One region of the Cellulosimicrobium sp. PMB13 genome, then DNA from elsewhere that is predicted to be linked to it. Evidence: riboswitches for the same ligand, from Rfam matches in the RefSeq annotation. Region 1 holds a riboswitch; each other region holds the start of a gene.
The links. A riboswitch is a leader RNA that binds a small molecule or an ion and turns the genes downstream of it on or off. The one in region 1 is predicted to bind thiamine pyrophosphate.
Positions count from the first base shown of each region.

Region 2: it holds a riboswitch for thiamine pyrophosphate, as region 1 does, so the genes downstream of both, V5D56_RS13585 (ECF transporter S component) here and V5D56_RS18935 (TenA family protein) in region 1, are expected to answer to the same signal.
Region 3: it holds a riboswitch for thiamine pyrophosphate, as region 1 does, so the genes downstream of both, thiO (glycine oxidase ThiO) here and V5D56_RS18935 (TenA family protein) in region 1, are expected to answer to the same signal.
Region 4: it holds a riboswitch for thiamine pyrophosphate, as region 1 does, so the genes downstream of both, V5D56_RS01485 (thiamine ABC transporter substrate-binding protein) here and V5D56_RS18935 (TenA family protein) in region 1, are expected to answer to the same signal.

Region 1 covers NZ_CP145910.1:4,254,630-4,261,831, forward strand. Annotated here, with positions in the region: gene V5D56_RS18920 (Ig-like domain-containing protein) at 1-2,263, shown strand, start outside; gene V5D56_RS18925 (DUF6882 domain-containing protein) at 2,268-3,224, opposite strand; gene V5D56_RS18930 (helix-turn-helix domain-containing protein) at 3,296-3,730, opposite strand; gene V5D56_RS18935 (TenA family protein) at 3,803-4,555, opposite strand; TPP riboswitch at 4,546-4,675, opposite strand; gene V5D56_RS18940 (VOC family protein) at 4,756-5,151, shown strand; tRNA gene V5D56_RS18945 (tRNA-Leu) at 5,155-5,228, opposite strand; gene V5D56_RS18950 (NAD(P)/FAD-dependent oxidoreductase) at 5,383-6,873, opposite strand; gene V5D56_RS18955 (hypothetical protein) at 7,083-7,202, opposite strand, start outside.
Region 2 covers NZ_CP145910.1:3,016,835-3,024,036, forward strand. Annotated here, with positions in the region: gene hisS (histidine--tRNA ligase) at 1-1,081, shown strand, start outside; gene V5D56_RS13575 (energy-coupling factor transporter transmembrane component T family protein) at 1,119-1,892, opposite strand; gene V5D56_RS13580 (ABC transporter ATP-binding protein) at 1,889-3,619, opposite strand; gene V5D56_RS13585 (ECF transporter S component) at 3,612-4,271, opposite strand; TPP riboswitch at 4,389-4,510, opposite strand; gene V5D56_RS13590 (hypothetical protein) at 4,730-5,173, shown strand; gene V5D56_RS13595 (hypothetical protein) at 5,170-6,465, shown strand; gene V5D56_RS13600 (Rv2578c family radical SAM protein) at 6,497-7,202, shown strand, end outside.
Region 3 covers NZ_CP145910.1:2,150,399-2,157,600, reverse strand. Annotated here, with positions in the region: gene V5D56_RS09840 (glycosyltransferase family 4 protein) at 51-1,193, shown strand; gene guaA (glutamine-hydrolyzing GMP synthase) at 1,219-2,832, opposite strand; gene thiE (thiamine phosphate synthase) at 2,877-3,557, opposite strand; TPP riboswitch at 3,602-3,704, shown strand; gene thiO (glycine oxidase ThiO) at 3,694-5,079, shown strand; gene thiS (sulfur carrier protein ThiS) at 5,178-5,414, shown strand; gene V5D56_RS09815 (thiazole synthase) at 5,426-6,334, shown strand; gene V5D56_RS09810 (ThiF family adenylyltransferase) at 6,436-7,202, opposite strand, start outside.
Region 4 covers NZ_CP145910.1:283,630-290,831, reverse strand. Annotated here, with positions in the region: gene V5D56_RS01525 (DUF1361 domain-containing protein) at 1-651, shown strand, start outside; gene V5D56_RS01520 (hypothetical protein) at 685-1,392, shown strand; gene V5D56_RS01515 (hypothetical protein) at 1,389-2,051, shown strand; gene V5D56_RS01510 (hypothetical protein) at 2,048-2,632, shown strand; gene V5D56_RS01505 (hypothetical protein) at 2,730-4,133, opposite strand; gene V5D56_RS01500 (DUF4235 domain-containing protein) at 4,186-4,452, opposite strand; gene V5D56_RS01495 (PadR family transcriptional regulator) at 4,749-5,090, shown strand; gene V5D56_RS01490 (hypothetical protein) at 5,087-5,455, shown strand; TPP riboswitch at 5,462-5,565, shown strand; gene V5D56_RS01485 (thiamine ABC transporter substrate-binding protein) at 5,629-6,717, shown strand; gene V5D56_RS01480 (ABC transporter permease) at 6,822-7,202, shown strand, end outside.

The sequences.
Region 1 (7,202 bases):
CGCGACCCTCGAGGTCGCGGCGGGCGAGGACGCGTCGGTCGACCTCGCCCGGTTCGCGACCGACCCCGACGGCGACACCCTGTCGTTCAAGGCCACCGGGCCCGGCCAGGGGATCTCGGTCTCCGTGGAGGGCTCGACGCTGCACGCGCAGGCGACGCCGGAGGTCCCCAAGGGCACCGTCGTCGAGGTCCCGGTCACGGTCTCCGACGAGAACAACCCGCCCGTGGCGACGCAGGCCCGTCTCACCGTGGTGGCGTCCACGCGGCCACTGACCCGCGCGAACGACGACGCGGTCGCCGACGCCCACCAGGGCAAGGAGACGACGGTCGACGTCCTGGCGAACGACTCCAACCCGTTCCCCGACACCCCGCTCACGCTCCTGGACGCGGTGATCGAGACCGGTCAGGGCACTCCGCCCGTCGTCCGTGGGGACTCCGTCGTCGTGACGCCCCGCGAGGACTTCGTGGGGGTCATGGTGGTGCGCTACCGGGTGCAGGACGCGACGAAGGACCCCGACCGCGAGGTCGAGGGCCGCGTCCAGCTCACCGTGCTCGGCAAGCCCGAGGCCCCGCCGACGCCCCAGGTCGAGGAGGTCCGGTCGAAGACCGTCGTGCTGTCCTGGGACCCGCCGAACAACAACGGCGCCGAGATCACCGGGTACACCGTGCGCTCCCAGAACGGGTACGAGAAAGCGTGCGGGACCACGACCTGCACCCTGGACGGGCTGACCAACGACGTCGAGTACACGTTCACCGTGTTCGCGACCAACGCCGTCGACGACGGCCCCGCGTCCCCGCCCTCGGCCGTCGCGCGCCCCGACGAGAAGCCCGACCCGCCCGCCGCCCCGACCCTCGAGTTCGGCGACGAGTCCCTCACCGTCACGTGGAAGAACGCGACCTACACCGACCGCTCCGCGATCGAGTGCGTCAACCTGCGCATCTCCCCGGCGCCGGCCGGCGGCGCGAGCGACAAGACGTGCCTGACCGAGACCACGACCACGTGGGAGGGACTGACCAACGGCCAGGCCTACACCGTCCAGGTCCAGGCCGAGAACCGCGCCCCCGACCCGTCCGAGTGGGGTGAGCCGTCCGCGTCCGAGACCCCCGCGGGCAAGCCCGCCGCGCCCGCCGCGCCCACGGCGCGGCGCACGTCCATCGGCGCCACGTCGCAGATGGAGGTCACCTGGACGGCGCCCGACCCGAACGGTGCCGCGATCTCGCAGTACACGGTCGACGTGCTCCAGGGTGGTTCCGTCGTGCGGTCGGTGACCGCAGGGGGCGGTGCGACGAGCACGACCGTGGGTCTGCCCGCCGACACCACCGGGTACACGTTCCGGGTCCGGGCGCACAACAAGGCCACCGACAAGTTCGGCGACGCCGAGTCCTCCCCCGCGTCCAACGCGGTCCGCGCGTTCGCCGCGCCCGGCGCCGTCTCCGGCCTCAGCGCACGCGCCACGGGGTCCGACGGACAGGTCCAGCTCTCGTTCGGCGCGGCGACCGGAAGCGGCGTGCGCTCCGACGAGATCAGGTACGAGTACAACGCGGGCGGCGGCTGGGCCGCCCTCGGCGCGGACAAGGTCGTCGGTGGCCTGACCGACGGCCGCGAGGCGACGATCCAGGTCCGCGCCGTCGCCGGTGTCGACGGCGCCGACGAGCCGGGACCGGCCGCGAGCGCGAGCGCGACCCCGTACGGACCGATCCCCGCACCCGCCCTGACGATGGCCGGTGGCGACCGCGCGATCACCTACAGCTGGTCGACGTCCGACAACGGTCGCCCGTACACCACGTCGGTCACCGGTGCCGTGCGCTCGAACAGCACGTCCGGGTCCGGGACGCTGAGCGTCGGCTACTCGGAGACCCGGGAGATCTGCGTGACCGTCACCCCGACCGAGGGCGCGACGAACCAGACCTGCCGGAGTGCGACGTCCGACAAGAGGCCCGAGCCCGTCCTCCAGGCGTACAAGGGATCGAACTACCCCTCCGTCACGTGCATCCACTCGTCGTGCGCGATCGTCGACCTCTCGATCTCCGGTGCGGAGCCCAACACGCCGTTCACGGCGTCGTGCTGGACGAGCCACAACGGCGACCACATGTTCGAGGGCACGCGCACGTACTCCGTCGACCGCAACAACCGCCCGCTGCGGACCGACGCGAACGGGAACTTCCCGCGGACCGGGATGTGGTGCCACTACGGGCAGCCGGGCGCGCAGGTGTGGATCCGCACGAACGCGTTCGGCGACTCCCGCAGCGTGACCTGGGGCTGATCCCTCAGCCGTGCCGGCGGAACCAGCGCCGGCGCGGCGGCTCGCTCGGCGTGCCGGCGCCGACCGCGGCATGCGCGGTGCCGGCGCTGGCCTCGCCCGCGGGCGAGTCGGCAGGAGTCGGGTGGGCGTCGGCCGGACCGACGTCCGCGTCGGCAGGAGTCGGGTGGGCGTCGGCCGCGTCCGCGTCGGCAGGAGTCGGGTGTGCTTTGGCCGCGTCCGCGTCGGCAGGAGTCCGGTGGGCGTCGGCCGGGTCGGCGTCGGCCCGCGCGGCGAGCGCAGGCTCGACGGCGGGTCGCGCCGTCGCCTGGATCTGCGCGATCCGGCCGGCGTCGTCGAACGCCACGGTCACCGCACCGCCCGGTACGACGAGCGCGAGCGACCCGTCGTCGTGCGACTCGACCTCGAGGCCGCGGCCGTCCGCGTAGGCGAGCACGGCCCGGCGGTGGTCGACGACCGTCACCGACAGCAACCCTTCGCTCAGCGCGCGCACGACCCGCGGCACGCTCGGCGGGGGCAGCTCGAGGGTCTCGTGCTCGAGGAGGAACCAGGCGCGCGTACCGCCACCGACGGGTGCGCCGTAGTGCGTGAACGACCCGGTCGTCGTCTTGGCCGCGAGCGTGAGGCGGTGCGGCAGCTCCGCGGAGAGCGAGACCTCGGCGGTCGTCGTCTCCGGCAGCCCGGCGCCCCGCGTCTTCTCCGCCGCCACGAGGACCTCGTCAGGGAAGCCGTTGATGTTCTGCCAGGCCCACATCCAGGTCCCGGGTCCCGGCGCGGACGTCCCGAGGAGCTGGAGCCGGCACTCGGTGACGACGCCGGTGGCGGACGTGAACGTGAACGCGCCCGTCGTCAGGTCGGCGTGCCACGCGTCCTCACCGTAGAGGTCCGCGAGGTGCAGCATGTGCTCGTGGGACAGGAACGCGGCGTCGTCGACGAGGTCCTGGAGGACGGGCGGCTCGGTCATGGTTCGAACGTAGCGCCGTCCGGTGCGCCCCGGCGGGCAGCGACACGGGGCCGCACGGAACGCTCGCGGGATCAGGCCGCGACGAGCGCCCGATGGTGCGCGACGCGCGCAGACACGGCGCCACCGGTCCTCGCGCCGCGCGGCCGCGCCCCCAGTGCCGCGCGCGGGGACGGTCGGGCGCCGGCGGACGACAGGACCAGCACCGGGCCCACGGGACGCAGCTCCTCCCCCGCCCGGGCGACGAGGTCGACGAGCCGGATCCCGAGCGCCGCGCAGACCGCCGCGAGGACCTCCGACGACGCCTCCTTGCGACCGCGCTCGACCTCCGACAGGTACGCCGTCGAGACCCGCGCCGCGGTGGCGACGTCGACGAGCGTTCGCCCCTGCGCGAGCCGCGCACGACGCAGGATCCCGCCCATCACGTGGCGCAGGAGCGGCTCGGCACGCCGTGCCGCCCCCGGCCGTGACGTGGCTGCGTGCCCGGTCGCGACCGCCTGTCCGTCCATGCCGGTCACGCTACCCGCGCCCCGGTCCGGTCGTCGCCGGACCGGGGCACGGATCTGCTGTCGGCGTAAGGCTCACCAGTCCTCGAGCGTCTGCGCCATCTGCCAGAACCGGGTCTCGTGCCGGCAGCTCAGCTCGAACGCCCGCTCCATGCGCGCGCGCTCGGCCTCCCCGGCGTCGGCGGCGAGGGCGTCGAGGCGTGCCCGCAGGTCCGCGAGCACGCCCTCGGTGCGCTCCGCCGCGTAGAACTCCCACCATCCCGCGAGCGGGTGGTCCGCGGCGATCGCGCCCGGCGTCGTCGCGCGCTCGTCGAGCCAGAAGCGCCGCGCCGACCAGATGTACGTCCACGGGCACGGGAGCAGCGCGGCGAGCAGCACGCCGAGGGAGTCCCGACCGGCGGCGAGCATGTGGTCGACGTACGCCTGCGCGCTGGGTGCGAGCCGCGAGACCTGCGCGTCCTCGTAGCGCACGCCGAGGAAGTCGCACATCGCGTGGTGCGCGTGGGACTCGTCGTCGAGCAGGAAGCCTGCCTTGCCGTGGAACCACGCGGCCCACGAGCGGTCGGGCGCGAGCGCCATGCCGAGCCCGTAGCAGCGCAGGTAGGCCGTCAGGTACTGGTGGTCCTGGCCGACGTAGTGCCGGACGGCGGCCGGCTCGACCGTCCCGTCCCGCAGCCCGGCGAGGAACGGGTGGTCGTAGAACTCGGTGAACAGGTGCGCGTACCGACGGCCGAGCCCGGCGGTGAAGCCGTCCTCGTCGTCGGCGACGAGAGCACCGGGGTTCCCGGTGGTCGGGTTGGTCAGGGTGGTGATGGCAGACGTCGTCATGCCCACGTTCCTCCGCTCGTGCTAGCGAGATCAGGTTCGACGGGTCCGGGCGGTCTACCGCTCGTCTCAGTCCCTCGGCCCGGCGCTCGTCGCCCGGGCGGGACACCCCGCGTGGTTCGTCGGCACCCTAGCAGCCCCCTCGCCGCGCCCGCCGGACGGTCCGGCGAGCGCGAGCGTCCGGGCGGGTCGACCATGGACGCATGTTCCGGAGCCTCTTCCCGATCCTCACGGTGGCCGACGTCGAGCGGTCCCTCGGCTTCTACCGCGACCTCCTGCGCGGCAGCGTCGCGTACGCGTTCCCCGACGACGGCCCGCCCGTGTACGTGAACGTGCACGTGGGCGGGTCCCCGCTCGGGATCGGGCTCGCCGACACCGCGGACGTCCGCGGCGGCGCGACGCTGTGGGTGTACGTCGACGACTGCGACCGTGCCGTCGAGCACCTCGCCGCGGCGGGGGTCACCGTCGTGGAGCCGCCGACCGACCAGCCCTGGGGCGAGCGTGTCGCGCGCGTGCAGGACCCCGACGGCAACGTCGTGGTCCTCGGCCAGGAGGCCGCGCCGCCCGCCGAGCCGGACGGACCGACGGGGCTCTCGTGAGCGTGCCCCCAGCGGGACTCGAACCCGCACTGCGCCGGGTTTAAGCCGGCCGCCTCTGCCAGTTGGGCTATGGGGGCGCTGGCCCGAGACTACCCGGACCGTCCCGGCCACCCCGGGGCACGTACGGTCCGCGGTCGTCGCCGGGGACGCCACGAGGGGCGGGCCGCACGCGCGGCCCGCCCCTCGTCGTCGGGCACGTGGGCTGTGCGCCCGGTACCCGTCAGGTGCGCGTCAGGAGGCCTTGGCCGCCGGCGTCCTGGAGTCCGAGTCGATCGTCCCCGCACCCGACTCTGCCGCGGCGGCGGAACCCTGCGCGGTCTGCTTCACGGGCTCGCCGTCCTTCTTCGGCGGCACCGACGCCGTGCGGAACTCGGCGCGCGGGTCGTGCAGCGAGCCGAGGGACACGAGCTCGCGGCCCATGAGGAACTGGCCCATCCAGCCGATGAAGATGCGGATCTTGCGGTTGCCCGTCGGCATCGCCATGACGTGGTAGCTGCGGTGCATGAGCCACGCAAGCACGCCGCGGAGCTTGAACACGCCGAACAGCTCCGCGACACCCTTGTACAGACCGAGCGAGGCGACGGTGCCGACGTTCTTGTGGCGGTACTCGACCGGCGGCTCGCTGTGCAGCTCGAGCGCGAGGTTGTCGGCGAGGCGCGTGGCCTCACGGATCGCGTGCTGGGCGTTCGGGGGGCAGAACTTGCCGGGGTTGAGCACGTCCGGCACGGCGGCGCAGTCGCCCGCGGCCCACGCGTTCGGCACGACCTCGCCCTCGGCGTCCGCGACCTGCAGGGTCGGCAGGACCGTGACGCGGCCCAGCTTGTCGACCGGGAGGTCCGAGGCCTCCTTGATGACCGGGTTCGCCTTGACGCCCGCGGTCCACACGATCGTGTCCGAGTCGAACTCCACGCCCGTGGACGTGACGACGTGGCCGTCGACGCACGACGAGAGGAACGTGCTGAGGTGGAACTCGATGCCGCGCTTCTTGAGCTCCTCGAGCGCGTACTCCGCCATCGGCTCGCTGAGCTCCGGCAAGATGCGCCCGGCGCCCTCGATCATCACGAAGCGCAGGTCGCGCTCCTCGATCGTCGCGTAGTTGCGCGTCGCGTAGCGCGCCATGTCCTCGATCTCGGCCAGCGCCTCGATCCCCGCGAACCCGCCGCCGACGAACGTGAACGTCAGCATGCGGCGACGCAGCGTCTCGTCCCACGTGGACGACGCGACGTCCATGCGGTTGAGCACGTGGTTGCGGACGGCGATGGCCTCCTCGACGTTCTTGAAGCCGATCGCGGTCTCCGCGAGACCCGGGATGGGCAGCGTGCGCGAGACCGAGCCCAGGCCCACGATGAGGTGGTCGTAGGTGACCGAGTAGTCGTCGCCCTCCTCGGGGTGGATCGTCACGCGCCGGTTGCCGTGGTCGATCCCGACGACCTTGCCCTGCAGCACGTCGACGCCCTTGAGCGCGCGGCGGTGCGGCGCGACGACGTCGCGACCGTCGATCGACCCGGCGGCGGCCTCGGGGAGGAAGGGCGCGTAGGTCATGTACGGGCGCGGGTCGACGACGACGATCGCCGCCTCGCGGCGGCCGAGCTTCTTGCGCAGGCGACGAGCGGCGTACAGACCCACGGAACCGCCGCCGAGCACGACGACGCGCGGCACCTTGCGGGGCCGCGGCGAAGCGGTCTGGGCACGGCTGACCGAGGTCAGGTCATTCTGAGGCATGGTTCCAGAGTATTACTGCTCCCGGACCACGCGAGCCCGGGCGTCCGTCAGACGGGCGTGATCCCGCGCACGCCGGACCGCGCAGAGCGGTCGGAGCGGGCGAACAGAGCGGTCGGAGCGGGTGAAATCGTGCGGAACCTGACCTGCCGAACCCCGGGTTACGCGCGCATCAACCCGCTGATCGCGACGTAACCCGGGGTTCGGCAGGCTCAGCCGACGGCCTCGACGACCGGCGTGGGCGTCGCCGTCGGGGGCAGGACGACGCCGGCCGGGGCGTCGGTCACCGGGGTCTCGCCGCCCGGCGTCCCCGCCGCCGGGGCCTCGGACTC
Region 2 (7,202 bases), 1.2 Mb from region 1:
CCTGGCGTTCCCGTTCAAGCGGTACCAGATCCAGAAGGTCTGGCGGGGGGAGCGTCCCCAGGACGGGCGGTTCCGCGAGTTCACGCAGGCGGACATCGACGTCGTCGGTGCCGGCGAGCTGCCCTACCACTTCGAGGTCGAGCTCCCGCTCGTCATGGCCGAGGCGCTCGGCGCGCTGCGCGAGATCGGCGTCCCCGAGGTCCGCGTGCTCGTCAACAACCGGCGCGTCGCCGAGGGCTTCTACCGCGGCCTCGGTCTCGACGCCGTCGACGACGTGCTGCGTCAGATCGACAAGCTCGACAAGATCGGCCCGGAGAAGGTCGCCGGCCTCCTCGTCGCGGAGGCCGGCGCGACGCCCGAGCAGGCGGACGCGTGCCTGGCGCTCGCCGCGATCAGCGGCACGGACACGACCGTGGTCGACCGCGTGCGGGCGCTCGCGGCCGAGCGCGGCGTGACGAGCGAGCTCATGGAGACGGGGCTGGCCGAGCTCGCCGCGATCATCGAGGCGGCGAGCGTGCGCGCTCCCGGGGTCGTCGTCGCGGACCTCAAGATCGCGCGCGGCCTGGACTACTACACGGGCTCCGTGTACGAGACCGTGCTCGTGGGGCACGAGCAGCTCGGCTCGATCTGCTCCGGCGGCCGCTACGACACCCTCGCGTCCGACGGTGCGACGACGTACCCGGGCGTCGGGCTGTCGATCGGCGTCTCGCGCCTCGTGTCGCGCCTGCTGTCGGCGGGCCTCGTGCGCGCGACGCGCTCGGTGCCCAGCGCCGTCGTCGTGGCCGTGACGAGCGAGGAGTCGCGGCCGGCGTCGGACGCAGTGGCTACCGCGCTGCGCGCGCGCGGTATCCCCGTCGAGGTCGCGCCGAGCGCCGCGAAGTTCGGCAAGCAGATCCGCTACGCCGACCGCCGTGGCATCCCGTTCGTGTGGTTCCCCGCCGCCGGGCAGCTCGACGACGCGGGCGACCCGCGTCCCGACCAGGTCAAGGACATCCGGTCGGGCGAGCAGGTCGACGCGGACGCCGCGTCGTGGGCCCCGCCGGCCGAGGACCTCTGGCCCCGCGTCGTGCCCGCGGCCTGACAGCGCAGCACCGCGGCGCGCCCGGTGCGCTCGCCGGTCATCCGGCGAGCGCACCGACACCGGTCAGCCAGCCGACGTGCGCGCCGAGCACGACGACGCCCGCGGCCGCCGCGAGGACCGCAGCGGCCGCGAGCACGTCGCCCGTGCCGAGCGCGACCGGTCGGGAGGTCGTGCGCGGCCCTGCCCCGAGCCCGCGCGACTCGAGGGCGATCGCGAGGCGTTCGGACCGGCGGATCGCGCCGACGAGCAGCGCGAAGGCCGCCGTGCCCAGCGCGCGGGGCGATCGCGGGAGGTCGCCCGCGGCGCGGCGCGGGTCCCGGACCGCCTGCGCGCACCGGATCGTGTGCCACGTGCCCGGAAGCTCCTCGAGCAGCCGGTGCGCCGCGAGCACGGCGAAGGTCCACGTGGCGGGCAGCCGGGCGTGCTGGTGCAGGCTCGTCATGAGGCGGACGGGATCCGTCGTCAGCACGAGCGTCAGGGACAGGACGCCGACGAACAGCGTGCGCAGCGCGAGCGAGGCGCCGATCGTCAGGCCGGTCGCGCCGACGGTGACCGGGCCGACGACGACCACGTCGCCGCCGGAGCGCGTCAGGACGTTCACCACGAGCAGGCTCGCCGCGAACGCCAGGAACGGCACGTGGCCCAGGGCGACCGCGCGCAGCGGCACCCGCCCGAGCACCAGGAGGGCGGCGACGGCGAGGACGTAGCCGATCGCGGGCGTCACGGGGTCCGTCACGAGCAGAGCCGCCGTCGACAGCGCGAGCACCGTCGCGAGCTTCACGGTCGGGTTCCACCGGGCGAGCGGGCTCATGCGTGCACCGCCGGGACGCGGGCGCGGCCGGGCCGCGAGCCGGAGGCGAGGGCGTCGTCGAGCGCCCGGACGAGCGCGCGCAGCCCGACCCCCCGGCCGCGTCCCGTGCGCGCCCACCACTCGAGCAGCGGCGGCCGGGCGAGCCGTCCACCGGCGCACAGCGCGTCGTCGGCGAGCACGGCCGACGTCTCGCGGTCCGCGACGACCTCGCCGTCGACGACGACGGCCACGCGGTCGGCGATCCGCGCGACGAGGGTCAGGTCGTGCGTGACGAGCGCGACGGCGCCCCCGCGGTCGGCGAGGTCCCGCAGGACGCGGCCGGACGCGTCGGCCTGGGCGCGGTCGAGGCCGAAGGTCGGCTCGTCCGCGAGCAGGACCGGGGGATCGAGCACGGTCGCGGTCGCGAGGGACAACCGGCGCTGCTCGCCGCCGGAGAGGCGGAACGGGTTCGCGTCGGCGAGGTGGCCGAGCCCGTACGCCGCGAGCGTCCGCGCGACGCGCTCGTCGAGGTCCGGGACGCCGGCGAGCCGCGGTGACCAGGCGACCTCGTCGCGGACGGTCCGCGCGAGGAGCTGGTGCTCGGGGTCCTGGAAGACCATCGCGACGGGCGTCGGTCCGGCCACGGTGAGCGTGCCGGATCGCGGTTCCAGCCCGGCGAGCCCGCGCAGCAGCGTGGACTTCCCGCTCCCGTTGGGCCCGACGACGGCGAGCACCTCACCGGCGCGCAGGTCGAGGTCGACGTCGTGCACGACCGGCGCCCCGGACCGGGTCACCGTGAACGAGCGGGCACGGAGCGCGACGCGTGCTGGGCCGTCGGCCGACGGGGCGGTGGGCGACGCGGCGGCGAGGTCGACGAGCCAGGTGTCGGTGACGTCGGAGCCGAGGGGGCCGGGTGCGCCGGCCGCCTCGAGCACGACGTCGAGAGGGAGCCAGCAGCCGAGCTCCACGAGCCGCTGCGCGTGCTCGCGCAGCACGACGCGGGTGGGGCCGTGCGCGACGACGCGTCCGGCGTCGTCGAGCACGAGCGTGGCGCCCGGCAGGTCGCCGAGCTCGTCGAGGCGGTGCTCGACCACGACGACGGTGCGGCGCCGCGCCGCGCCGTCGGCGGGGAGGGAGCCGTGGGCCAGCCGCGAGACCACGCCGCCGACCTCGCGGGCGCCCGCGGGGTCGAGGAGCGCGGTGGGCTCGTCCAGGACGAGCACCGCGGGATCGGTGACGAGCGCGGCGGCGAGCGCGACGCGCTGCGCCTCGCCGCCGGACAGCGCGTGGGTCGACCGTGCGCGCAGGTGCGTGGCCCCCACCGCGGCGAGGGCGTGCGCGGATCGCTCGTCGATCGTGGCGGGGTCGGCGGCCCGGTTCTCGAGAGCGAAGCGCAGCTCGTCCTCGACGCGGCCGAGGCACAGCTGGTCGCCGGGGCTCTGCTGCACGAGACCGACGTCCGCGGCCAGGCGCGCCACGGCGACCTCGCGCGGATCGTGGCCCGCGACCTCCACGTCGCCGGTCACGTGGCCGGGCAGCGTGTGCGGGACGACGCCGGTGAGCACGCGCAGCAGCGTCGACTTGCCGCACCCGGACGGTCCGACGACGAGCAGCCCGGTCCCCTCGGCGACGTCCACGCTCACGTCGTCGAGGACGGGGACGCCGTCGTGACCGACGCCGACGGACAGGCTCCGCGTCCGTACGGCCACGGTCCCCGGTGCCGCTGGACGTCGGCCGGTCTCAGCCACGGCGCGACTCGATCGCGAACGCGTCGAGGACGCCGGTGCGCGCGAGCGCGTCGCCGAGCAGGCGCGCCGCGATCCCGCACAGCAGCACGCACGACACGACCTGGATGCCGAGCCGGAGCGTCGCGTAGTCCTGCCCGAGCCACCCGAACCGGACCGCGTTGAACGCGTACGTGACGAGAGCAGCGCTCACGCCGGACGCGACGAAGACCCACCACCCGTAGCGGCGGTAGCGCGTGAGGGCGAAGGGCAGCTCGGCTCCCGCACCCTGCACGAGCCCGACGAGCAGCAGGAGCGGTCCGGCGGGCGAGGCGAGGAACACGACCTCGACGAGCGCGGCGAGCGTCTCGGTGAGGATCCCGACGCCCGGCTTGCGCACGATGTACGTCGCGAGCGGTCCGACGACGATCCAGGCGCCGGCGAGCACGTTCGCGGCGAGGTCGGCGAGCGGTCCCATCGCCAGCTGGAGCGGCGCCCAGAGCTGGACGAAGGCCCAGTACACGAAGCCGAACACGACGCCGAGGACCGCGACGAGCACGGTCTCGTGGAGCGTCAGGCCGCGGCGCCGTCGGGGCGCTCCTGGCCCGGGCGTGACGGGTCGTGCGGTGGGTCGTGCGGTGGGCCGTGTCGTGGGTCGTGCGGTGGGCTCGGTCATGCGGGTCCCTTCGTCGGGCCGCGACGGGTGCACGACGGCGCGTCCCGACCCTCTGCGCGCGCACGTGCCCCGCTGCACGGCCGTGCGGACCCGTGCGGGCGCGTGCGGGCGCAGGGGACGGTGACGTCGGCCCTGCTCCCTTCGCTGGTACGAACCAGATCAGGTTCCACGGGTCTGCCGGTGGGACACGGATGTCCGGCCGGCACTCTCAGCGCTCGTGCGCTCCCCGGGGGCGTTCGGGCCGACCCTAGGGCCTCCTCCTCGCGAGGACAATCCCGTCGTCTCACGGTGCGGGACGCGTCGCCCGGTCCTCGGCGAGCGGTGTGAGAGGGTGCGACCGGCGAGACGCGCGGGGACGGTCGGTACCGACCGGCGCTCGGGCGGGCGCGTCGCGGACGACCCCGGCCGGGCGACCGGACGCCGGGGGTGGTCCAGATCTCCGACGACGAAGGAGCACGATGAGCGAGGACAACGACCCCGGGCTGGTCGCCGAGCTGGACCGCCTCGACCAGGCGGTCAGGGCAGCGCCCGCCGGCGACACGACGGCGCAGATCGCGCTGTGGCGGCAGACGACCCGCTTGACGACGTGGTTCTTCATCGCGCGAGGCTCCGCCGACCGGCCCAGTCCCTACGGCGTCGCGTCGGCGCAGGGGCCGATGATCTGTCTCTACAGCAGCGCCGCTCGCGCGCGCGAGGCCGCTCGTGCCCTGGGCCTGGTCGGCGCGGAGGGTGACGAGGCGCCGCTGATCGGCGTGCCGGTGCCGGCGGCGATCGACTATCTCGCCTCGTTCGGTGCCGTCGGCGTGGTCGGTGTGACGCTGGACCACCCGCGGATCGGTCACCACGTCCCGCTGGCGAACCTCGCCGTGCTCAAGGGGTGGGCGGACGAGGCGACGCGGTGAGCGAGGTCGACGACGCGGTCGAGCGGAGCCTGGACCTCGCCTGGGAGCTCTTCGCGGCCCAGCCGACGCATCCTCGGGTCGCCGAGCTCGCGCTGCAGGTGCTCGCCGCCCAGCCCGAGCGCAGCGGCGTGTCCCTGCTGCTCGGCAGCCACCGTGAGGTCTGTGGCGAGACCGACGCGGCCCGGCGCCTCTACCTCGACGTCGCCGGGCGTCGCGACGCTCAGTTCGTCAACGCGGCCCGCGCGCTGAGGCACCTGGCGTTCGCCGAGGACGACCACCCCGAGGCGCTGCGGTGGGCGAACACGGTGCTGCGAGAGGACCACGAGCAGTGGGACGACTGGATGGAGCTCGGGGCCGCACTGGCGCTCGGCGGCGAGCACGAGTCCGGCTGGTCCCAGCTCGACGACGCGGTCGAGCGGTGCGCGCGGACGGCGCCGGACGAGCTGCCCCGGGCGCTCGGGCAGCGCGCCGTGCACCTGCTGCGGACCTACGCGCCGGTCGACCGGTTCGTCCGCGCGGCCGAGGAGGCGATCCGGGCCGAGGCGGCGAGCCCCTGGGTCGCGCTCATGCTGGGGTGGGCCTACCTCCTGCAGTACCGCTTCGACGACGCCGAGCGGCTCGGGCTGCGCCTCCTCCGGGAGAACCCGACCGAGGACCTGTTCCAGAACCTGGTGGGGACCGCCCGGACGCTGCAGGGAGTCGTCGAGAACGCCGACGCGGAGGGTTACACCCTCGAGGACATCCGTCGCTCCGGGGTGCTCGAGACGGCGTGGCGCGAGCTCCGTGACCAGGAGCTCGGCACCGACCTGCGCTCCGCTCTCGCCGCGCTGGACCAGGTGATGCCCGCGGACCTGCGCGCGACGCTGCGACCCGGCGCGTCGTTCGGCGACGAGGCGGAGACCGAGCACATCGGCGCGATGGCCGCCGAGGCGCTCCTGACCTGGCACGACGGTCAGCGGCCCGGCTCCGGTGCTGTGTGGGGTCAGGCCGAGCCGTTCCGCCTGATGTCGGCGGCGGAGGTCGTCGCCCTGTGCACGGAGATCGAGGCGGACCCCGCGGCCCATCCGGACTGGCCCGAGGACGAGGCGGGGGAGCAGGTGATGACCGACGACGCCGGGGCCTACCTCGTGGTCGTCGCGTTCGGAGCGCTGGTCAGGCGTCGCCCCGGGTACCCCGAAGAGGCCGTCGCGCCGTCGATGGCCGACTGGGTCTGGGACCGCGTGGCCGAGCTCGGGGGCCGCGACCCGCGCCCGACCCCCGTGCGGGACCGAGGGTCCGCTCCGGCGCCTTGACACGAGTTCGAACACCTGTTCGAATCAGGGGGTGAGGTGGGACGGACAAGCGATCGGCGCGGACGACGGCGCGCTCCCGGGGCTGGAGCGCGTGGGCCTCGTGCGCAGCGTGCGCACGCCCGAGTTCGCGGGGATCACGTTCCACGAGGTGACGGCGAAGAGCGCGCTGTCGAAGGTGCCCGCGATGTCGCGCATGCCGTTCCGCTGGACGGTCAACCCGTACCGCGGGTGCAGCCACGCCTGCTCGTACTGCCTGAGCCCGCAGACACCGGTGCTCCTCGCCGACGGGACGCAGCGGCCCGCCGGCGAGCTCCAGGTGGGTGACGAGATCGTCGGCACCCAGGCGCACGGCGCCTACCGGCGGTACGTCCGCACCCGCGTGCTCGACCGCTGGACCACGCGCAAGCGCGCCTACCGGGTGACGCTCGCCGACGGTACCCGGCTCGTCGCGAGCGCCGACCACCGCTTCCTCACCGAGCGGGGCTGGCGCCACGTGGTCGCCGGCGCGGGCCACCGCGCCCACCTCGCGCTCGGGGACGTCCTCGTCGGCCCGGGACGGAGCGGGTTGCGGGACCTCGCCGCCACGGCTGCGGCGGACGAGGGTCCCGGCGCCTCGCCCCTCCTCGGGCGGGACGTCACCGGCGGCGACGCCCTGCGCGTCGAGTCGCTCGAGGCGCTCGGCGGCGCGGACGACCTCGTCGAGCTCGTCGACATCACGACGGGAACGCGCGACTTCG
Region 3 (7,202 bases), 2.1 Mb from region 1:
GGTCGGTGCGCGTGTCGTCGGGGCGAGAGGCCGGGTGGGAGGATTCCGGGGTGCGCATCACCCACGTCACCGACTGCTACCTGCCCCTGCTCGGCGGTATCGAGACCCAGGTGGCGCGCCTCGCGCAGCAGCAGGCGTCCGCGGGGCACGACGTCGCGGTGATCTGCACGACGCCCTCGCGTCCGGGCGCGCACGGTGTCACCGCCGAGGTCGACGAGGGTGTCACCGTGCACCGCCTCGCGGCCCGGTTCCCGGGCGGCTACCCGGTGCATCCCCGCGCCCCCCACCACGTGGCGCGCCTGCTGCGCGAGGCGAGGCCCGACGTCGTGCACCTGCACATGGGCGTCCTGACCCCGTCCACGCAGGCGTCGCTGCGGACGGTCGTCCGGGCGGGTCTGCCCGCGGTGCTGACCGTCCACTCGGTCTGGGGCGGCGCGGAACGGGCGTTCGCCGCGCTCGACCGCGTCGTGCGGTGGTCGCGCTGGCCCGTCCTGTGGTCTGCCGTGAGCGAGCTGACGGCGGCTCCGCTGCGTCGCATCGTGGGCGACCACGGCGAGGTCGCCGTCCTGCACAACGGGCTCGACCTCGACGCGTGGCGCATCCCGCGGACCGAGCGCGGCGAGCGCATGGAGGGGTCCGCCGTCCACGTCGTCGCGGCGACACGCTTCGCCCCGCGCAAGCGCGTGCTCCCGCTCCTCGAGGTCGTCCGGGACGCCGCGGCCCGCGTGCCCGACGGCGCGCTCCACGCCACGATCGCGGGCGACGGTCCGGAGCTCGACACCGCCCGCCGGTTCGTCGCCGAGCACGACCTGCGCGGCGTCGTCTCGCTCCCCGGCCGCCTCACCGCGACCGAGCTCAAGCGCCTCTACGCGCGTGCCGACGTGTTCGCCGCCCCCGCGGTCGAGGAGGCGTTCGGCATCGCCGCGCTGGAGGGCCAGGCCGCGGGGCTCGTCGTCGTGACGCGGTCTCAGTCCGGTGTCGCGGAGCGGCTCACCGACGGCGTCGACGCCCTCCTCGCCGACGACGACGCGGAGTTCACCGACGCGCTCGTCCGCCTGGTCACCGAGGACGACCTGCTCGACCGCATCGTCGCGCACAACCGCGACGTCCCGTCGTCGGCGGGCTGGCCTCGCGTCCTCGCCGACGTCGAGAACGCCTACGCCCGCGCCGCGGAGATCGCGGCACGGGCGTAGGAAGAACGGCTGGACGCCGCCGGGATCACTCCCACTCGATGGTGCCCGGCGGCTTGCTCGTGACGTCGAGCACGACCCGGTTGACCTCGTTCACCTCGTTCGTGATGCGCGTCGAGATGACGGACAGCACGTCGTAGGGCAGACGGGTCCAGTCCGCCGTCATGGCGTCCTCGGAGGACACCGGACGCAGCACGATCGGGTGACCGTAGGTACGGCCGTCGCCCTGAACGCCGACCGACCGCACGTCGGCCAGCAGCACGACGGGGCACTGCCAGATCTCGCGGTCGAGGCCGGCCTTGGTGAGCTCCTCGCGCGCGATCTGGTCGGCGGCGCGCAGCGTCTCGAGACGCTCGGCCGTGACCTCGCCGACGATGCGGATGCCGAGCCCGGGGCCGGGGAAGGGCTGGCGCCAGACGATCTCCTCGGGCACGCCGAGCTCGAGCCCGACGGCACGGACCTCGTCCTTGAACAGCGTGCGCAGCGGCTCGACGAGCGAGAACTGCAGGTCGTCGGGCAGGCCGCCGACGTTGTGGTGGCTCTTGATGTTCGCCGCGCCCTCGCCGCCGCCGGACTCGACGACGTCGGGGTAGAGCGTGCCCTGCACGAGGAACTTGACCTCTTCCCCGTGCGCTCCGGCGTCGGCGACGATGTCGCGCGCGGCGTCCTCGAACACGCGGATGAACTCGCGGCCGATGATCTTGCGCTTGGTCTCCGGGTCGCTGTGGCCCGCGAGCGCGGTGAGGAACCGCTGCTTCGCGTCGACCACCACGAGGTTGACGCCCGTCGACGCGACGAAGTCGCGCTCGACCTGCTCGGCCTCGCCGGCACGCAGAAGGCCGTGGTCGACGAACACGCACGTGAGCTGGTCGCCGACGGCCTTCTGCACGAGCGCGGCCGCGACGGACGAGTCGACGCCGCCGGACAGGCCGCAGATCACGCGGGCGTCGCCGACCTGGGCGCGGATCGCTGCGACCTGGTCCGCGATGACGTTGCCGGGAGTCCACTCGGGGGCCAGGCCCGCGCCGTCGTACAGGAAGTGCTCCAGCACGGTCTGCCCGTGCGCGGAGTGCTTGACCTCCGGGTGCCACTGCACGCCGAACAGCCGACGCGCCCGGTCCTCGAACGCGGCGACGGGCGACCCCGACGACGTCGCCAGGACCTCGAAGCCCTCGGGCGCGCGGTGCACCGCGTCGCCGTGGCTCATCCACGTGGTCTGGTTCTCGGGGGTGTCGGCGAGGAGCACACCGGCCTCGCAGACCGAAACCTCGGTGCCGCCGTACTCGCGCTGGCCGGTCTGGGCGACGTCGCCGCCGAGCGCCGCGGCCATCGCCTGGAAGCCGTAGCAGATGCCCATGACCGGCACGCCGGCCTCGAACAGCGCCGGGTCGACGAACGGCGCGCCGGCCGCGTAGACCGACGACGGCCCCCCGGACAGGATGATCGCGGCCGGGTCCTTCGCGAGCATCTGCTCGACGGTGAAGGTGTGCGGCACGATCTCGGAGTACACCTTGGCCTCGCGCACGCGGCGCGCGATGAGCTGCGCGTACTGGGCGCCGAAGTCGACGACGAGCACAGGGCGCGGCGTCGAGGCGACCTGCGCCGTGGTGGGGTGGTCAGGGGTGGTGGCGGGAGACGTCACCGGTCCAGGATAGTCGCCGCGCAGCGCTCGTCCGGCACACCGCCTCAGGCGCCGGCCCGCTCCTCGATCCGCTCGCGCAGCGCCCGCGCCGCGGTCTCGGGGTCCGAGGCCTCCGTGATCGCCCGCACCACGACGACGCGCGTCGCGCCTGCGTCCAGCACGGCGTCCAGCCGCCCGGCGTCGATCCCGCCGATGGCGAACCACGGCGTCGTGGGGCGGGTCCCGGCGACGTCGCGCAGCAGGTCGAGCCCGACCGCCGCTCGACCGGGCTTCGTCGGTGTCGCCCACAACGGCCCGACGCAGAAGTAGTCGACCTCCGGGTCGGCCTCCGCGGCGGCGGCCTGCTCGGCCGAGTGCGTCGAGCGACCGAGGACGGGCGTCGCCCCGAGCAGCGAGCGGACCGCCCCGACCGGCAGGTCGCGCTGCCCCATGTGCACCACGGGCGCCGCCGTCAGGCCCGCGACGTCGGCCCGGTCGTTGACCGCCCACAGCGCGCCGTGCTCGTCCGCGACGCGCGCCACGAGCTCCTGGAGCTCGAGCTCGCGCGCGACGTCGAGCGACTTGTCCCGGAGCTGGACGACGTCGACCCCGCCCGCGAGCGCCGCGTGCAGGAAGCCCTCGAGGTCGCCGCGCTCCTCGCGCGCGTCGGTGCACAGGTACAGCCGGGCGGCGGCGAGGCGGTCGCGGGCCGCGGTGCCCGGGGTGACGGAGGTCTCGGTGCTCATCCGTCGGAGTGTAGGGGCGGGCGCGCCGCCACGGCCGGTACTGTGGCCGAGAGCACGGGAGCCCCGCACGGGGCTGAGAGGGCGTAGGAGCCGACCGTCGAACCTGATCTGGGTCATGCCAGCGAAGGGAGCGCACATGGACCCCCTGCACGCCGCCGTCCGTCCGGCTCTGGCCGTGGACGCAGAGGCCGACCTGCCCGACGGCGCGCGCGACGTCGTGGTCGTCGGCGGCGGGATCGTGGGTCTCGCCGTGGCCTGGCGCGCCGCGTGCGCGGGCCTGACCGTCACCGTGCTCGACCCCTCCCCCGGCGACGGCGCGACGCACGCCGCGGCGGGGATGCTGGCACCCGTCACGGAGGCCGACTTCGGCGAGGACGACGCCCTCACACTCCACCTGGCGGCGGCGCGCGCGTGGCCGGGGTTCGCCGTCGACCTCGAGCGCGCGACGGGGACGGACGTCGGCCTGCGCACCGCCGGGACGCTCACGGTCGCGTACGACACCGACGACCTCGCGCTCCTGCGCCGCGTGCTCGCGCTGCACGCCGCGCACGGCCTCGACTCGCAGGAGCTCACGCTGGCCGACGCCCGGCGGCGCGAGCCGCACCTCGGGCAGCGCGTCGCGGGCGCCGCGTGGGCGCCGCACGAACACGCCGTCGACCCGCGTGCGACGCACGCCGCGCTGCTCGGAGCGCTCGCAGTGCGCGGTGCTGCCGCACCCGGTGCGGGTCACAGGCTCGGGCCGGGCTCCGCCGTCGTGCGCGCCCGGGCCACCCACCTCGCGCTCGACGCGGCGGGGAGGGTCACGGGCGTGCACGACGACGCGGGCCGGCTCCACCGCGCCGGTGCCGTCGTGCTCGCAGCGGGCTGGGAGTCCGGTGCGCTGGCGTCGGGCGTGCCGGGCGTCGTCGTGCCGGTCCGCCCGGTCAAGGGCCAGACGCTGCGTCTCGACGCGGGGCCTGATCTCGCGCTCGAGCACGTCGTGCGCGGCGTCGTGCAGGGTCGGCCCGTGTACGTCGTGCCGCGCGACCCGGTCCCCGACGGGCAGGGCCACGGCTACGCCGGGCATCGCGAGATCGTGATCGGTGCGACGACCGAGGAGAACCCCGACGACCGTCGCGCGACCGCCGGCGGGGTGTTCGCGCTGCTGCGCGACGCCCGCGCGCTGCTGCCCGGGATCGACGAGGCCGCGATCGTCGACGTCACGCCGCGCGCCCGCCCCGCGACGCCGGACAACCTGCCGCTGATCGGCGCCACGCACGTCCCGGGCCTGCACGTCGCCGCCGGGCACGGCCGCAACGGCGTCCTGCTCGCGCCGCTCACCGCCGAGGCCGTCGTCGCGGGCCTGACGGGCGAGCCCCTGGCCGCCGACGCCGCGGCAGCCCTCGCCGCAGCGCATCCCGACCGCTTCACCGACGCCCCGGTCCGCCCCGCCCGCGCAGTCGGTGCCCTCGCTGCCCCGGGTGCCATCGGTACCCCCGTTACCCCGGGTGCCGTCGGTGCCGAACCCCGAGCTATGGGCTGATCACAGGCTGGAACCGCACACAACCCGGGGTTCGGCACCTACACCGCGCGTCACGGCACCCCGTCGACGACCCCTTCCACCCGGAGAGGATGACCCTCGTGTCCCCCACCCCCGCACCGACCGCGCTCGTCAACGGCGAGCAGTTCCCGCTCGACGCGACCACCGGCGTCGAGGACCTCGTCGCCGCGCTCGTCCCGGCCTACGTGACCGACGGGTCGCCGCAGGGCGTCGCCGTCGCGATCAACGACGCGGTCGTGCCGCGCGGCACGTGGTCGAGCACCGTGGTCGCGCCCGGCGACCGCGTCGAGATCGTCACCGCCGTCCAGGGCGGCTGAAGGAGATGTGCATGCACGCCACCGGTACCACGCACCCGGCCGACCCGGTCCTGCCGACGGACGTCGCGGCGTCGGGCACCTCGGCCCCGGGCACCCCGGACCCGGGGGTCGAGGAACGGGCCGGCGCGCTGCACGACCCCCTGGTCGTCGCCGGGACGGCGATCGGCTCGCGGCTCGTCATGGGCACCGGCGGCGCGGCGAACCTCCTCACGCTGGAGGACGCGCTCGTCGCCTCCGGGACCGCGCTGACGACCGTCGCGATGCGGCGCGTCGCGGTCCGGGCGGGCGGCGACCCGGCCGACGCCGGGATCTGGGGACTGCTCGACCGCCTCGGCATCAGGGCCCTGCCCAACACCGCGGGCTGCTTCTCGGTCCGCGAGGCGGTGCTCACGGCGCACCTCGCGCGCGAGGCGTGCGGGACCGAGTGGGTCAAGCTCGAGGTGATCGCCGACGACGTCACGCTCCTGCCCGACCCGATCGGGCTCGTCGAGGCGGCGGAGCAGCTCGTGCGGGACGGGTTCGTCGTGCTGCCGTACACCAACGACGACCCGATCGTCGCGCGGCGGCTCGAGGACGTCGGCTGCGCGGCCGTCATGCCGCTCGGCGCGCCGATCGGCACCGGGCTGGGCATCCTCAACCCGCGCAACATCGACGCGATCGCGGCCTCGGCGCGCGTGCCGGTGATCCTCGACGCGGGGATCGGGACCGCGTCCGATGCCGCGCTCGCGATGGAGCTCGGATGCGACGGCGTGCTGCTCGCCACCGCGGTCACGCGCGCCGCCGACCCCGTCCGCATGGCCCACGCGATGCGGCTCGCCGTGGAGTCGGGGCGCCTCGCTGCCGGTGCCGGGCGCATCCCGCGCCGCGAGGGCGCGCTCGCGAGCTCGTCGCCGCAGGGCCGCCTCGACCTCGCGCTGTGACCTCCGCGCCCGCGAGATAGAACGGGCCGTCGCGAGATAGCGACCTGCGGCCTGGCGCCCCGCTCGGACGGGTCGTGCGTCGCTATCTGGGCGGGGTGTCGCTATCTCACGGCAAGCTCGGGGAGCAGGGCCGGGACGCCGCCCACGACGGAGCGGGCGTCGACGCCCGCGGCGCGCGCGACGTCGGCCACGCGGGCCGACCGCGCACCCATCGCGCACACGACGACGACGGGCCGGTCGGTCGGGAGGTCGGCGAGGGCGGCGCGTGCCGCGGTGTCCGGCGCCCCCGGGGAACCGCCGAGGAAGCTGCCGCTCGGGACGAGCGTCGCGCCCGGGACCGGGCGCATCTGCGCCTCCCAGTCCTCGCGCACGTCGAGCAGGTACGCCGCCGGTGCGGCCCCGTCGGACGCCAGGAGGGTCGCCGCCTCGCGCGCGCTCACCTCGACCGGCACGTCCGGGCCCGACGCCGCAGGCTCGTCATCCGTTGTCGCCGTGCCGTCAGTCGTCGCACGGTTCGTCGTCGCGCCGCTCGTCGTCGTGCCGCTCGTGGTCCTCGCGCCGTCCGCAGCTGTCGCGGCGGTCGAGCCTGACGCGGCGGCCGCCGGGGCGAGGCCGCAGAACGCCGCGTAGGCGTCGTCGCCGACGAGGAGCTCCGACACGGGCTCGCGCGTGGGATCCGGGCGGACGGTGAGCTGGCGCCACGTGAGGTCGAGCGCGTCGTACACGGCGAGCCGGCCGAGCAGCGTCGTGCCCGCGCCCGTGACGAGCTTGATCGCCTCCGTCGCCATGACCGAGCCGACGGTGCCGCACATCGCGCCGAGCACCCCGCCCGTCGCGCAGTCGGGCGCCGCGCCGGGAGGCGGCGGGA
Region 4 (7,202 bases), 590 kb from region 1:
CTCATCCTGCTGCGGGCCCTCGTGTACCGCACCGCGGTGTACCGGCCCATGCTGCTCAACCTCGGGCTCTCGATCGTTCCCGTCTTCGTGCTCGGGGCGGTCGTGCTCGTCGACGCGACGCTCCTCGCCGCCGGGGTGACACCGTGGGTCGTCACGGCGGTGGCCGTGCTGGGGACGCTCGTCTGGCTGGTCCTGCTGCCGAACGCCGGATACCTCGTCACCGAGCTGAACCTCAACCACCGCAAGGACGGTGAAGGGGTTCCGCTGTGGTACGACATCGTCGCGGTGCTGACGCTCGCGCTGTCCGGTGTGCTCAACACGGTCGTCAACGTGCTGGTCGCGCAGATGCTGTACGCCGTCCTGCGCTACCCCGACGACGACGCGCCGTTCACCCGGCCGGGCACCTGGGTCGCCGTGGCCGTCGTGCTCGTGCTCGTCACCGTGGGCATCTACCTCGGTCGGTACGTGCGCTTCAACAGCTGGGACCTGCTGCACCCGACGCAGTTCGTGCGCAAGCTCGCGCGGCACCTGCGCGAGCCCGGGACGCTCGGGCAGGCGCTGCTGTTCTGCGTCCTGCACTCGGTGCTGCTCGCCCTGGTCTACGTCGTCGTCGTGGGGCCGATCACGACGGTGTTCGTCCGCGGCGCCTGACGGCACCGCCCGCACCACCGTAGGATGCGCGGCGTGATCACGACGTCGCCGAGGGCCGCCCGCGCCGTGCCCGTGGCGCGGGCCGTCGTCGGGACGTGGCAGCGCCGGACGGCCCTGGCGGTCGTGCTCGGTGTCGTGGTGGGCACGACGGCGGCCGGGGGTCTCGCGCAGCACGTCGCCGCCGACGCGGGGCCGGTCCGGGCCGCCGCGGGCGAGCCGGTCCCGACCGGGCCGTTCGACCTCACGGTGCGGTCGTGGTCCGTGACCGACGACGTCCAGGTCTCCGCGCTCGAGGACGCCGGGGCCGACGCGTGGCTGCTCGTGGTCGTGGGCGCGCTCGACACCGATCGTGAGTCGCGTCGCCTCGGCGACGCGGCCGTGACGCTCCCGGCGGAGCTTCCCGGCGGCCTGGCGCTCGCGGGAGAGGCGGAGCCCGACCGTCCGGAGGCGACGCTGCTCGTGCGCGACGCCTCGCCGTTTCCCGTGCTGCAACCGGGCCTGCCGGAGGACGTCGCGCTCCTGTGGCACGTGACGGTCGAGGACCAGGCGGCAGCGGCCGACGCGCCGGCCACGGCCGCCGAGCCGCTCACCGTGACCCTCCCGACGTTCCGCTACCGGGACATGACGATCGGGGGCGGACGGCGGTGGGCCGAGACGGGCGAGGTGGTGCTCGTGGACGTCCCGCCCGGCGACGTCCCGCCGAGCATCGTCGACCCGCCCGAGGACGAGGTGGGCTGGTGAGCGAGCAGAGCACCGCGGCGACCGTCGTCGGGCCGCCACCGCCCGCACCGTCCGGTGCGCCCGTGACCCCGCGCCCGCGCCGGGTCGACCGGGTCGTGACCGTCGTCCTGCTCGTCCTCGCGGTCGTGGTCGGCGCCGCCGTCGCGCGCGTCGACACGTGGTGGCCCACGCTCACGTCGACGACGTCGCGCGGCGCCGTGGGCGAGACGGTCACGGCAGGGCCCGTGCGCGTGCGCGTCGACGACGTCCGGACCGGCACGGTGCTCGAGGACGCCTTCGACACGCTCACGACCGACGGCGTCTGGGTCGCCGTCGACCTCGCGGTGTCCGGCACGACGCGAGAGGCAGGCATCGACGTGCTGGAGCTGCGTGACGCCGAGGGTCGCGACCACGAGGCCTCGCACCGGGTGAGCAACTCGATGATGAGCACGTTCGTGGGACCGGACGTCCCCGAGGCGGGGACCGTCGTGGTCGAGGTCCCGGCCCGGGCGCTCGAGGGAGACCTCGTGCTGCGCGTGCTCACGGAGCACCAGGACGCGGACGTCGACCGCCCGCAGGCCGTCGCCGAGGTCGACCTCGGCCACGTCGAGGCTCCGGCGGACGGCGACGCCGTCGAGGTGCTCGCTCCCGCGCTCGTCCCGGGTGGGTGGGACGGTTGAGCGGCGGCGGCGGCGGCGGCGGCGACGGCGTGGGCGGCGTCGGATGGTGGCGCGCGAACCGCTGGCGGCTGGTCGTGCTCGTGGTCGCGCTCGCGGTGCTCGGCGCGCTCACCTGGCGCTCCGACGCGGTGCAGGGGTGGTGGGCGTCGGAGCCGCACCGCTCCCACGCGGCCGACGCGGAGGGCTGGGCGCAGGTCGGCGACGTGCGGGCCCGTCTCGCCGGGATCGAGATCGTCGACTGGCTCGACGACGGCTTCGACGGCCGCGTCGAGGCCCCGGACGGGTACACGTTGTGGGCCGTCGACCTCTCCGTGCGCTCGGACGTCCTGCCCGGCGCGGCGAGCGCGGAGGAGGCGTACTCCGCGTGCGAGGTCGTGCTGCTCGACACGTCCGGCCGCGAGTTCAGCGCGGGCGCGTCGTCGCTGCCCGGCATGCCGATGACCGACCCGCCCGTGTGCACGGGTGCCGTCTCGAGCCGCGCCACGCAGTACTTCCTCACGCCCGACGACGCCGAGCCCGCCGAGGTGCGCCTCGTCGAGCCGGAGCTCCTCCCGGACTACTGGTCGCTCTCCGTGCGCTGATCGCGAGGTTGAGGTGTCCAGGGTCACCGAGATAGCGATGTACGGGCACAGCACCCAGGTTCTGGGCGCCGTACGTCGCTATCTCGGCCGTACGTCGCTATCTCGGCCGTGCGTCGCTGTCTCGCGGCGCGCGCTGCGCACGACGGGTCCGCAGCGCCGACGGCAGCCCGAGATTCGCGAGCAGGGCGTCGGCCGCGGCGGCGAGGAGCACGGTCGTGAGGACCTGGACGACGACGGTCGCGACGGTCTCGAGCGGCCCGATCACCGCGCGCCACACGACGACCCCGGGCTGACCGAGAACGGCCTGGGCGGCCGTGAAGACGACCTGCTCGGCCAGAGTGAGCAGCGCGAACGCGACGCAGAAGAGCAGCACCGCGCTCCACCGGCTGCGCCACAGCATGCCGAGCGCGCCGACGAGGCCGCCGAAGCGCCGGCCCGGGTCGAGCATGAGCTCCCACGCCTTGCGTGCGCCGCTCGCGCCGAGCGTGCGGTTGAACCGGTCGACGACGCGGGCGGTCCGTCCCCCGGCGTCGGCCGGCGCGTGCACGGGGTCGACGACGTCGATCGCCTCTACGCCGTAGACGATCGTGCCGAGCGTGAGCCACGCGAGCGGGACCACGAGCCCGGTGACGATCCCGGCGAGCAGGAGCGACGTCGTCGGGCCGAGGGCGTCGACCAGCGGCCGGAGGAGGTCCACGCGCGCGACGACGCCGTCCCACCACGTCGTCACCTCGACGACGACGACGCGTGAGGTCCACCAGTCGCGGACCTGCCCCACGACCGCCGTGACGGTGAACGCGCCGACGACGATCCACACGACCTCGCAGTACCCGGCGGCGATGCGCACGGCAGCCGTGCGGGCGCTGCGCCGCGCTTCCCCGCCCGCCTCGACGACGCCCCGCTCCAGGCGCTTCGCGACGCGCTCGAGGAGGGTGCGGGCGAGCAGCGCGCCGGCCACGAGCAGCACGACGGTGAGCCCGAAGCCCTCGGGGACCGGGTTGGCGGTCTCGATCCCGGCACCCGCGGCGAACGCGTGGTCGAGCGCCGCCGAGTCGACGTAGGCCTGCCAGTCGGAGGACAGCCCGCCGTAGAACTCGTAGATGACGAGGTAGGGCACGAGCACCGACGCGATCGACCCGAGCAGCGCGCGCACCTCGATGCGGTCACGGTCGTCGCGCGGCTCGCGCCGCAGCACGTGCAGCATGACGACGATGCCGACGACCGTCGCGAGCGGCGAGAAGCACAGGACGAGCAGCCCCAGCTCGCCCGACGACGGCGCGACGGCGAGCGCGGCCCGCAGCGCGAGCTCGTGGGCGACCTGCGCGAGCACCGCCACCGCCACGAGGGCAGGCCAGTGCCGCGCGAGCAGGCGGCCTGCGTCCGCGAGGACGCGCAGGCCCGCGCGCAGCACCGACTCGTCGGTCGGTCCGGCGGCGTCGCTCGGGTCTGCGTCGGTCGTCGTCGACGCGGGGGGAGTGGTCATGGGGACGGGATCCGTCACGCGCGCCAGGGTACCGGGGCCTGGGTCACGGCGGGCCGGTCCCGGGGCCGGTTCAGGAGAGGAAGCGCGTCACGACGCGCTTGGCCTCCTTGCCGGCGAACCGGCGGGCGAGGACGCCGACCCCTGCGGCGACGGCGGCGAACGTGACGGCCGAGACGATGCCGACCTCCTCGTCGTCGAGGTCCTTCGGGGCGTCGTGCCCGGTGACCTTCGCCCAGACGACCGTGACGAGCTTCTGCGCCGCCCAGCCGGCCGCGAACGTCAGCGCGACGGTCCCTACCTTGACGGCGAGAGTGGCCTTCTCCTCGGTGTCTGCCACGGGTGCTCCTCCATCGGTCGGCGGCCCGGCGGTGCCCGGGTGTGCTGCGACCACCGTAGTAGGAAGTCCGGCGCCGGCGCGCGTGCGCCGTGAGATGCGAGAAGTTGTCCCGCGGGCGACGCCGGCCAGGACCACTTCTCGCATCTCGTCGGGTGGTCCTGCGCACCACGACCCAGGGCGCGTGCACGGCGCTTCCAGGGCCGCTCCCGTCCCGTCCGTGGTGTGGTCGATCCGCCGACCTATGCATCACGCAACAATAGGTAGAGATTCACACTAGCAAGCCCTACGCTTCCCGTATGGCGTCGACGGACACGGTCGAGAACGTGCAGCGGGCGGTGCTCCCGACCGCGGTGCTGTCCGCTCTCCAGGTGTCCCCGAACCACGGGTATGCGCTGGTGGCCCAGCTCCGTTCCGCAGGGTTCACCGGGGTGCAGGGCGGGACGCTCTACCCCCTCCTGCGGGAGCTCGAGCACCACGGGCTGCTGACGTCCCGCTGGGACGTCGACGGCTCGGGCCCGGCACGCAAGGTGGTCGAGCTGACGGAACGCGGCGCCCAGCGGCTGCGCGACGACCACGAGGCGATCCGTACGGTGCTGGCGCAGCTCGACGCGCTGGCGGACAGGGGGGAGAGGGCATGACGTACCAACGGGACCTGGCGTTCGCGCTGCGCCTTCGAGGCGTTGCGGAGAAGGACGTCGCCGACATCGTCGCGGAGGTGGACGCCCACGCGCAGGAGGGCATCGTGCTCGAGGAGTTCTTCGGGGCGCCCGACGAGTACGCCGCACGATTCCCCGAGGGACCCAAGCGGCTGCGCGACGCGGCGTGGTGGACCAAGGTCAGCGCCGTCGTCGCCGTCGTGTGGATCGTCGCCGTCACGGTGGTGGCTGCGCTCGGCGTCGACCTGCCGGTCCGGTTCGGCGTCATCGCCCTGTGGCCGGCGCTCGGCCTGATGGTGCTGGGCATGGTCGTCGACATCGTCTGGGCCCACCGCCGCCCGGTGTAGGCTCCACGGGAACGACAGGGGAGCTCCTGAGGAGCTGAGAGTGCGGACCACCGCAGACCCTCGAACCTGATCCGGTTAGCACCGGTGGAGGAAGTCGGGATCTCGATCACCCGTCCGCGTCGGCACGGCCGTCGCGTGCGGATGGACCCCTCCTGAACGTCCTGGGAGGACACATGCAGCACACCACCCGCCGTCGGGCGCCACGGTCCGGCCGGCACGTCACGACGGCGTCCCTCGCCGTGGTCACGCTCCTCGCGGCCGCCGCGTGCAGCGGGGGCGACGACGCGGCCGGGGGCGACGACGCGTCGTCGGGCACCGTGACCCTCGTGACGCACGACTCCTTCGCCGTGAGCGACGACGTGCTCGCCGCGTTCGAGGAGGAGAGCGGGCTCACCGTCGAGCAGGTCGCGCCCGGCGACGGCGGCGCGCTCGTCAACCAGCTCGTGCTCACGAAGGGATCGCCGCTCGGCGACGTCGTCTTCGGGATCGACAACTCCTTCGCGACGCGGGCGATCGACGAGGGCGTGCTCGACCCGTACACGCCCGCCGACCTGCCGGCGTCGGCCGAGCAGTACGCCGTGGGCGACGGCGAGCTCACGCCGGTCGACCTCGGCGACGTGTGCGTCAACGTCGACCACACCTGGTTCACCGAGCAGGGCGTCCCCGAGCCCGTGACGCTCGATGACCTCACGGAGCCCGAGTACCGCGACCTGCTCGTCGTGACCAACCCCGCGACGTCGTCGCCCGGCCTGGCCTTCCTCCTCGCGACCGTCGGTGCGTTCGGCGAGGACGGGTGGGAGCAGTACTGGGCCGACCTGCGTGCCAACGGCGTCAAGGTCGTCGACGGCTGGTCCGACGCGTACTCCGTCGACTTCTCCGGCGGCGAGGGCGCGGGCGACCGGCCGCTGGTCCTGTCGTACTCCACCTCGCCCGCGTTCACGGTCTCGGAGGACGGGACGTCGTCCACGACGGGCGCGCTGCTCGAGACGTGCTTCCGCCAGGTCGAGTACGCGGGCGTCCTCGCCGGGGCCGAGAACCCCGAGGGCGCGCAGCAGCTCGTCGACTTCCTCGTGAGCGAGACGTTCCAGGCCGACGTCCCGGGCCAGATGTACATGTACCCCGTCGACGACACCGTCGCGCTGCCCGCCGAGTGGGAGCAGTTCGCGCCGCTCTCCGACGATCCGTTCGAGGTGGCACCCGAGGACATCGACGCGCACCGCGACGAGTGGATCAAGGCGTGGACGGCGACGGTCGTCGACTGACCACCGCCCGGCCGCCTGCCGAACACGGGGTTGTCCACCGGTCTCGCCGGAATCCGGTGGGCAACCCCGTGCTCGGGGGTGGATGGTCCCGTGCTCGGCGCGGGGTGCTGTGGGGGGTCGCGGCGGCGGTGCCGCTCGCGTTCCTCGGCGTGTTCTTCGTGTGGCCGGTGGTGTCGCTCGTGGCGCGCGGGTTCGTGGGGTCCGACGGCGGCCTCGACCTCTCGGGGTTCGCGGAGGTGTTTTCCGCTCCCCGGACGTGGCGGATCGTCGGGCTGACGCTGTGGCAGGCCGTGCTCGGCACGACGTTCTCCCTGCTGCTCGGGGTTCCCGGCGCGTACGTGCTGTACCGGTGCCGGTTCCGCGGGCGTCGCGTCCTGCGCGCGCTCGTCACCGTGCCGTTCGTGCTCCCCACGGTCGTCGTGGGCGTCGCGTTCCGCACGCTGCTCGTCGACGGCGGGCCGCTCGGGTTCCTGCGGCTCGACGGG